One region of the Pseudomonas sp. MF6755 genome, then DNA from elsewhere that is predicted to be linked to it. Evidence: predicted binding sites of a transcription regulator. Region 1 holds the regulator's gene; the other holds the start of a gene.

The links. Region 1 encodes FliA, which starts transcription of late flagellar genes. Its sites were predicted from a motif close to CTAAAGTTTNNNNNNNNNNNGCCGNTAA; they were not measured.
Region 2: a site for FliA is predicted at 1,723-1,750, ahead of JFT66_RS17570 (methyl-accepting chemotaxis protein). Genes of this name have one in related genera too.

The regions. Positions count from the first base shown of each region.
Region 1 covers NZ_JAEKDA010000002.1:8,343-12,554, forward strand. Annotated here, with positions in the region: gene JFT66_RS02415 (protein phosphatase CheZ) at 1-634, opposite strand, end outside; gene JFT66_RS02420 (chemotaxis response regulator CheY) at 653-1,027, opposite strand; gene fliA (RNA polymerase sigma factor FliA) at 1,195-1,935, opposite strand; gene fleN (flagellar synthesis regulator FleN) at 1,932-2,765, opposite strand; gene flhF (flagellar biosynthesis protein FlhF) at 2,871-4,187, opposite strand; gene flhA (flagellar biosynthesis protein FlhA) at 4,199-4,212, opposite strand, start outside.
Region 2 covers NZ_JAEKDA010000012.1:135,025-139,236, reverse strand. Annotated here, with positions in the region: gene JFT66_RS17575 (TonB-dependent siderophore receptor) at 1-1,682, shown strand, start outside; gene JFT66_RS17570 (methyl-accepting chemotaxis protein) at 1,867-3,360, shown strand; gene JFT66_RS17565 (VOC family protein) at 3,417-3,773, shown strand; gene JFT66_RS17560 (zinc-dependent alcohol dehydrogenase family protein) at 3,931-4,212, opposite strand, start outside.

The sequences.
Region 1 (4,212 bases):
CGGCAAAACGGTCGACCTGGCCGGCCATCAGCACCAGTTTGAGCAAGTTGCTTTCCACTTCGGTGACCAACTGGGTCACGCGCTTGATCACCTGACCGGTGAGGTCCTGGTAATCCTGGGCCAGCAGAATGTCGTTGAGGTTGCTGGCAACCGTGCGGTTTTCCTGTTCGCTGCGCGACAGGAAACCTTCGACCCGGCGCGCCAACTCACGAAACTCTTCAGCGCCTACTTCGCGGCGCATGAAGCGGCCCCAGTCAACGCTCAGGGCCTGGGCTTCGGTGGCCATGCCGTTGACCAGGGGCGTGGCGTTTTCCACCAGGTCCATGGTTCGGTTGGCCGCCGCCTCGGTCAGCCTGACCACATAGGACAGGCGTTCAGTGGCGTCGGTGATTTGCGATATTTCTTCGGCCTGGGGCATGCGCGGGTCAATCTGGAAATTGACGATCGCACTGTGCAGCTCGCGTGTGAGCTTGCCCACTTCCTGGTACAGGCCGCGGTCACGGGTCTGGTTAAGCTCATGGATCAACTGCACCGCATCGCCGAACTGGCCTTTTTCCAGGCTGTCGACCAACTGGTGAGCATGTTTTTTCAAGGTCGACTCAAAGTCGCCCTGTGACGTTTCGTTATGCTCCATAGCTCCCCCGTGGCTGCATCAATGACCGATGCGTTCGAAGATTTTTTCGATCTTCTCTTTCAAGGCCAGCGCCGTGAATGGCTTGACCACGTAACCGTTGACCCCGGCTTGGGCGGCTTCGATGATCTGTTCACGCTTGGCTTCGGCGGTCACCATCAGCACAGGCAGGCTGCGCAGTTTTTCATCGGCGCGCACGTGGCGCAGCAGATCGATACCGGTCATACCCGGCATGTTCCAGTCGGTTACCAGAAAGTCGATGCTCCCGCTGTTGAGGATCGGAATCGCCGTAATGCCGTCATCCGCCTCGACCGTGTTAGTGAACCCAAGGTCACGCAACAGGTTCTTAATGATCCGCCGCATCGTTGAGAAGTCATCAACGATGAGGATTTTCATGTTCTTGTCCAATTCGACCTCCAAGCAGTCTTAAACGCGCCCAGCACCTGGACGCGCCATTTCAATCAACAGGCGTTACACAAAAAGGACTGCCCAGGGCACCACGGTGCGCACCCGCGAAGCCTTGCGGCGTCGCGGTAGCGTCTGCAGTGTCCCCACACTGCCTGTCAGCGCGCGCGCCACTCTCCCAATCGCCCCCGCAAGCGAGCTGCGCACTGGCTATGCAACTGGCTGACACGCGATTCGCTGACCCCCAGGACCTCACCGATTTCCTTAAGGTTCAGCTCTTCGTCGTAGTACAGCGCCAGCACCAGGCGCTCACGCTCCGGCAAATTGGCAATCGCGTCCGCCAACGCGCTCTGGAAACGTTCGTCTTCCAGGTCGCGGGACGGCTCCAGATGTGCACTTGCGCCGTCCTCGTGCAGCCCTTCGTGTTCGCCGTCCTGCAACAGGTCGTCGAAACTGAACAGGCGGCTGCCCAAGGTATCGTTCAAAATCCCGTAGTAATCGTCGAGACTCAATTGGAGTTCGGCCGCAACTTCATGATCTTTAGCGTCACGACCGGTTTTTGCTTCAATTGCACGAATTGCATCACTGACCATGCGCGTATTGCGGTGTACCGAACGCGGCGCCCAATCCCCTTTACGCACTTCATCGAGCATCGCGCCACGGATGCGGATACCCGCATACGTCTCGAAACTCGCACCCTTGCTCGCGTCGTATTTGGTCGACACTTCGAGCAGGCCGATCATGCCGGCCTGGATCAAGTCTTCGACCTGCACACTCGCCGGCAGGCGCGCCAACAGGTGATAGGCAATGCGCTTGACCAAGGGCGCGTAGCGCTCGATCAATTCACCTTGGCTGTCACGTGCCGATCTCTTGTAAAGGTTGTAGCCGCTGGCTGTCATAGCACCGGTCCTGCGCTCGTCTGATGCACCAAACGCTCGACGAAAAACTCCAGATGCCCCCGAGGGTTGGCGGGCAACGGCCAGGTATCGACCTTCTGGGCAATGGCCTTGAACGCCAGTGCGCACTTCGAACGAGGGAACGCTTCGTAGACCGCACGCTGCTTTTGCACGGCCTTGCGTACACACTCGTCATAGGGAACTGCGCCGACGTATTGTAAAGCCACATCGAGGAAGCGATCCGTGACCTTGGTCAACTTGGCGAACAGGTTTCGCCCTTCTTGCGGGCTTTGGGCCATGTTGGCCAGCACGCGGAAGCGGTTCATGCCGTAATCACGGTTAAGCAGTTTGATCAGCGCGTAGGCGTCAGTGATCGAGGTGGGTTCATCGCACACCACCAGCAGCACTTCCTGGGCGGCGCGCACGAAGCTGACCACTGACTCGCCGATCCCGGCAGCGGTGTCGATCACCAGCACGTCGAGGTTGTCGCCGATATCACTGAACGCCTGGATCAGCCCGGCATGTTGCGCAGGGCTCAGGTGCACCATGCTCTGGGTGCCCGAGGCCGCCGGCACGATACGGATGCCACCGGGGCCCTGGAGCAGCACATCGCGCAGCTCACAGCGGCCCTCGATCACATCGGCAAGGGTATGTTTGGGTGTCAGCCCCAGCAGAACGTCCACGTTCGCCAAGCCCAGGTCAGCATCCAGCAGCATGACGCGACGGCCAAGCTCTGCCAGGGCCAGGGACAAATTCACTGACACGTTAGTTTTTCCGACGCCACCTTTGCCGCCGGTCACCGCGATCACCTGTACGGGATGCATGCTGCCCATTTTATTTCTTTACCTTGTCTTGCTTAGACGCAGGCTACATGGCTTGGCCGCGTGAATCGCTTGCAGACCATCGATGTAGGTACATTTCACGGTGTTCATCCTGCCTCAACCGACCCGTTTAGCCGGGTGGTGGTAAAGGTCGGCGAACATATCGGCCATCGCTTCCTCGCTAGGCTCTTCTTGCATTTGCACACTCACGGCACGGCTGACCAACTGATGACGGCGCGGTAGATGCAGATCATCTGGGATCCGCGGCCCGTCGGTCAGGTAGGCGACCGGTAATTCATGGCTGATGGCCAAACTCAACACTTCACCCAGGCTCGCGGTTTCATCGAGCTTGGTGAGGATGCAGCCGGCCAGGCCGCAACGCTTGTAACTGTGATAAGCAGCGGTAAGCACCTGTTTCTGACTGGTGGTTGCAAGCACCAGGTAATTCTTCGACTTGATGCCACGCCCGGCCAGGCTTTCGAGCTGCATGCGCAGGGCCGGGTCACTGGCTTGCAGGCCAGCGGTATCGATCAGCACCACGCGCTTGCGCAGCAGCGGGTCCAGGGCGTTGGCCAGGGACTGGCCCGGGTCGACGTGAGTCACCGGCACATTGAGAATACGGCCCAGGGTCTTGAGCTGCTCCTGGGCGCCGATGCGGTAGCTGTCCATGCTCACCAGGGCGATATTCTGCGCGCCGTACTTGAGCACATAACGGGCGGCCAGCTTGGCCAGGGTGGTGGTCTTGCCCATGCCGGCGGGGCCGACCATGGCGATCACGCCGCCCTCTTCAAGCGGTTCGATTTCCGGGGTGGCGATCATGCGGGCCAAGTGCGCCAGCAACATGCGCCAGGCCTGGCGCGGTTCTTCGACTTCCGCGGTCAAGGCCAGCAAGTCGCGGGACAGCGGGCCAGACAGGCCGATGCGTTGCAAGCGGCGCCACAGGTTGGCTTGTTGCGGCTTGCTGCCTTGCAATTGCGTCCATGCCAGGGAGCCCAGTTGCACTTCGAGCAACTCACGCAGGCCGTTGAGTTCAAAGCGCATCGAGTCGAACACACGCTGGTCGACGGCAGCGGCCGGGGCAGGCGCGGCTGGGCGCGGGGGTTCGATGAAGGTTGGCTCTACCAGCGGCTCGGCGGCGGTCAATGGCAAGCCGGCGAACAATTGGCGATTGGTGCTGGCATCGCTGTCGCCACGCATGCTCAGTTCAGCCTGGGCCGACACAATACGCGAGGCGGTCTTGCGCAGCTCGTCTTCGAGTTCCATGTTCGGCACACGCGGGGCCAAGGCCTGGGGCGTGTAATCCAGCGCAGCCGTCAGCTCGACACCGCCGGCAATCCGACGGTTACCGATAATCGCGGCGTCGGCGCCCAGCTCATCACGGACCAGTTTCATGGCCTGACGCATATCGGCGGCGAAAAAACGCTTAACTTGCATAACCCACTACCTCAGCCATTGGGCC
Region 2 (4,212 bases), on a different contig from region 1:
TTGAGGTGGTGCGTGGCGCCACCGGTCTGGTGACCGGCGCGGGCAACCCTTCGGCCGCCATCAACATGATCCGCAAGCGCCCGCTGGACGAACAGAAAATCACCCTCACCGGTGCCGCCGGCAGTTGGGACGACTACCGTGGCGAACTCGACGCCTCCAGCCCGCTGAATGACAGTGGCACCTGGCGCGGCCGGGTCGTGACCTCCTACCGCGATGCCAACAGTTTCATCGACAAAGCCGAGCAGGATCACGGCCTGTTCTATGCCGTCACCGAAGCCGACCTGAGCGAAGACACCAGCCTGACCCTCGGCTACTCGAATCAGAAGGACAAGACCAACTACTTCTGGGGGGCGTCGATGGTCGGCCTGGATGGTCATCACCTCGACCTGTCGCGCTCCTACAACCCAGGCACCGACTGGGAAAACAAGGACCAGGAAATCAACACGGTGTTTGCCGAGCTGCGCCAGCGCCTGGCCAATGACTGGAACCTGCAGGTCAACGCCAACTATTCCGAACAGGACGCGTTGTTCTCTGGCTCCTACCAATCGCGCTGGACGCCAAATACCCTGGCCCGCACGGTGTACCAGGCCTCTTACGACGAAAACCAGGCCGGTGTCGACGCCTTTGTCAGCGGCCCGTTCCAGGCACTAGGGCGAACCCACGAACTGGTAGTGGGCGCCAGCAAACGCATCTACGACATGACCACCCACAACTACAGTCCGTATGACATGAACTGGCCGATCAACGCCGGCAAACCGAATTTCACCCACACCAACAACCAACGTGAAGTCACCACCCAGGACGGTTTCTACATGACCACGCGCCTGAGCCTGGCCGACCCGCTGAAGCTGATCCTTGGCGGGCGCCTGGACTGGTACGACTACGACAACCGCGATGGTGACGGCGACTACAAGGTCACCCGCAACCTCACGCGCTACGCCGGCTTGATCTACGACCTGGATGATCAATATTCGGTGTATGTCAGCTACAGCGACATCTTCAAGCCGCAAAAAGAAAAGAGCACCAACGCTACCCCACTCAAGCCGATCGTGGGCAAGAACTACGAAGTCGGCATCAAAGGCGAATACCTGGGCGGCGCGCTGAATGCGAGCCTGGCGCTGTTCCGCGTCGATCAGGAAAATCGCGCCGTGCAGATCGTCGTGCCAAATTGCCCGCAGGCCTCCTGCTATGAAGCCTCAGGTGAGATCCGCAGCCAGGGTATCGACTTCGAACTGCAAGGTGCCTTGACCGAGAACTGGCAGCTCGGCGGTGGCTATACCTACGCACGAACCCACACCATCAAGGACGACGCCAACCCACAGAAGGTCAACAAGCAGTTCGACACCGATACGCCGGAGCACCTGTTCAAGGTGACCACCCGCTACAACTTTCAAGGCCCGCTGGAAAGACTCCGGGTGGGCGGCAACGTCTCCTGGCAGAGCCGCATGTACAACGACATCAAGCTCGCGGATGGCAGCAACTACCGGCTCAAGCAAGGCGGCTATGCCGTCACCGACCTGATGGCCGGCTACCGGGTCAACCAGCACCTGGACTTGCAGCTCAACGCCAACAACATCTTTGATCGCCGGTACTACCTGTCCATTTCCGAATCCGTGGACTATGGCGGTGATACCTATGGTGCTCCACGCAACATGATGGTCACTGCCAAATACAGTTTCTGATCATTCATGCTGTGCCGGCTGCCCGCTCGGGCAGCCGTTCTTAAAGCCCCCCGCTGGCATGCCGATAAAACGTTGGCAACCGCACACAATCCCGAACATCTGCTTCACTCCACAGCGGCGCGCCTTCGTGGCACGCCGCGTGCTTGCTTGACCTCGGCGCCCCACCCTCATGGAGTAAGAGTGAATGCCCGTCCGCACCCGTTTTCTCGAGCACTACCGCAAGGCCGACCGCATCATGCTGGCGTTGATCTGGCTGATGTTTCTGTTCTCCCTGGGGTTGGCGTTCTGGCACAACACCCTGATACAGGCGCTGACCGTCGGGGGCGGCACCGGCGTGGTGCTGACGGCGCTTTACCGCGTCATCGGCGGCACCCGTGTGATGCGCTGCGCACTGGGCGCCGGCCTGATGGTGATGGCGGCGCTGCACATCAACCAGGCACAGGGGGTGATCGAATCCCACTTCGGCATCTTCGCGTTGCTGGCGGTGTTGACGTTCTATCGTGACTGGCTGCCAATCCTGGTGGCGGCGCTGACCATCGCTGTGCACCACGTGGTGTTCCATGCGTTGCAGCACCAAGGTGTGCCGGTGTTTGTGATGGAGCATCACGGCGGCTGGACGATGATCTTCGTTCACGCGTTCTATGTCGTGATGGAAACCGTCGCTCTGCTTTACCTGGCTGTGCATAGCCAGGCAGATGCGCTAGAGAGCCAGGAAATGCTCGAGAAGATGCTTGCCGTCACCTCGCAGTTCACCGTGGAGTCGGCTAAAGGCGAAGGCAAGTCGCGGGTCTCCCTGGCCACGCGTTTCGACCACTTCCTGCAACAGCTCACCCACTTGATCGACGGCGTGGCCCGCGACTCCCACGGCCTGGGCCAACTCGGCCAGGAATTGGCCACCGCCAGCGGCACCCTGGAAAAAGGTGCGCGGCACCAACTGGCGCAGATCGGCGAGATGACCGGTTCGATGCAGCGCATGGAAGGCGCCATGGGCCACATCACCGTGCAGGTCGAACAAGCGGTGGAGCATGCAGGCCAGGCCAGCCAGCAGATAGTTCGCGGCCAGGAAAGCGTCGGTCGCGCCCAGCATGAAATCAGCCAATTGGCTGCACGCATCAACGGCACTGAATCCACCGTGCAATCGCTGGCCGTACAGGCCGAGCAAATCGGCTCGGTGCTCGAGGTGATCAGCAGCATTGCCAACCAGACCAACCTGTTGGCCCTCAACGCCGCTATCGAAGCCGCCCGCGCCGGCGAGCAAGGCCGTGGTTTTGCCGTGGTGGCCGATGAAGTGCGCAGCCTCGCCCAGCGCACCGCCCTCTCCACCCAGGAAATCAAAACCATCATCGAGGGCCTGCAACACGGCAGCCGCCAGGCCGTCGAAGCCATGCATGCCAGCCGCGAAGGCGTAGAGCGCTGCGTGGAAGACAGTCAACTGGCGGTGGACATGCTCCGCGCCGTGGGCCAGGACATCGCCCATATCGATCAACTCAACGGCCGCATCGTCACTACCACCCGCGAGCAGAGTTCGGCCAACCTGGAGATTGTCGAGCGCTTGCAGTCAGTGCAGAACATCGCCCAAAACACCGCCGACGACGTCGAGACCCTCGCCCGCAGCAGCGAACGCCTGCCGCCGATTGCGGTGCGGCTTGAGGCGTTGGGGCGTAAGTTTCATCCCTGAGTAAAATACCAGACACGCTACACTCGCCACCTCGACCACCTGCCAGGGAAGCCAGCATGAGCACTCGCGGTAAAGACCGACAAATCGACAATATCGAATTCAATGTGGGCGACATCACCCGCAGCAAAAGCTTCTACGGCGCCGCATTCGGCTGGACCTTCATCGACTACGGCCCCACCTACACCGAATTCAGCGATGGCCGGCTCACGGGCGGATTCACCACCGGCGAGCCGGTACGCCCGGGCGGCGCTTTAATCATCTTGTACGCGGATGATCTCGACAGCACGCAACAGCGGCTTAAGCAGTTGGGTGCGGTGATTACCCGCCAGACGTATGAATTCCCGGGCGGCAGCAGGTTCCATTTCACCGATCCGGATGGGTATGAACTGGCGGTGTGGAGCGCTGCGTCCTGATTCGAGAGGTTGCTCAACGAGGCGGGTTATTCAAGCCGCACCGGTCAAGCTATACCATGCCGAGCAGATGTTGCGGGCAATCGTGATCGACTTGCGAACCAAGCAGACAAAGCGCGAGCAAACGGCCAAGGCCCAAGGGCAAGTGCCTGCGGCACCCTCAACCCACCTTGATGACCACCTTCCCGAATGCGCCCTTGGCAAGATGCTCGTAAGCTTCACGCGCCTGCTCAAACGGATACACCTGGTCGATGACAGGGCGGATATCGTGTTGGTTGAGGAACTCATTCATCCGCTCGAACGATGAACGTGGCGCAACGGCAATGCCACGCAGGGTGGTCTGGCGGAAGATCAGCGGCATCAGGTTGAGCGCTACGGTCTGCCCGGTCAAAAAGCCGATTTGTGCAATGCGCCCGGATGCCTTGGTGGCAGCGACCGACTG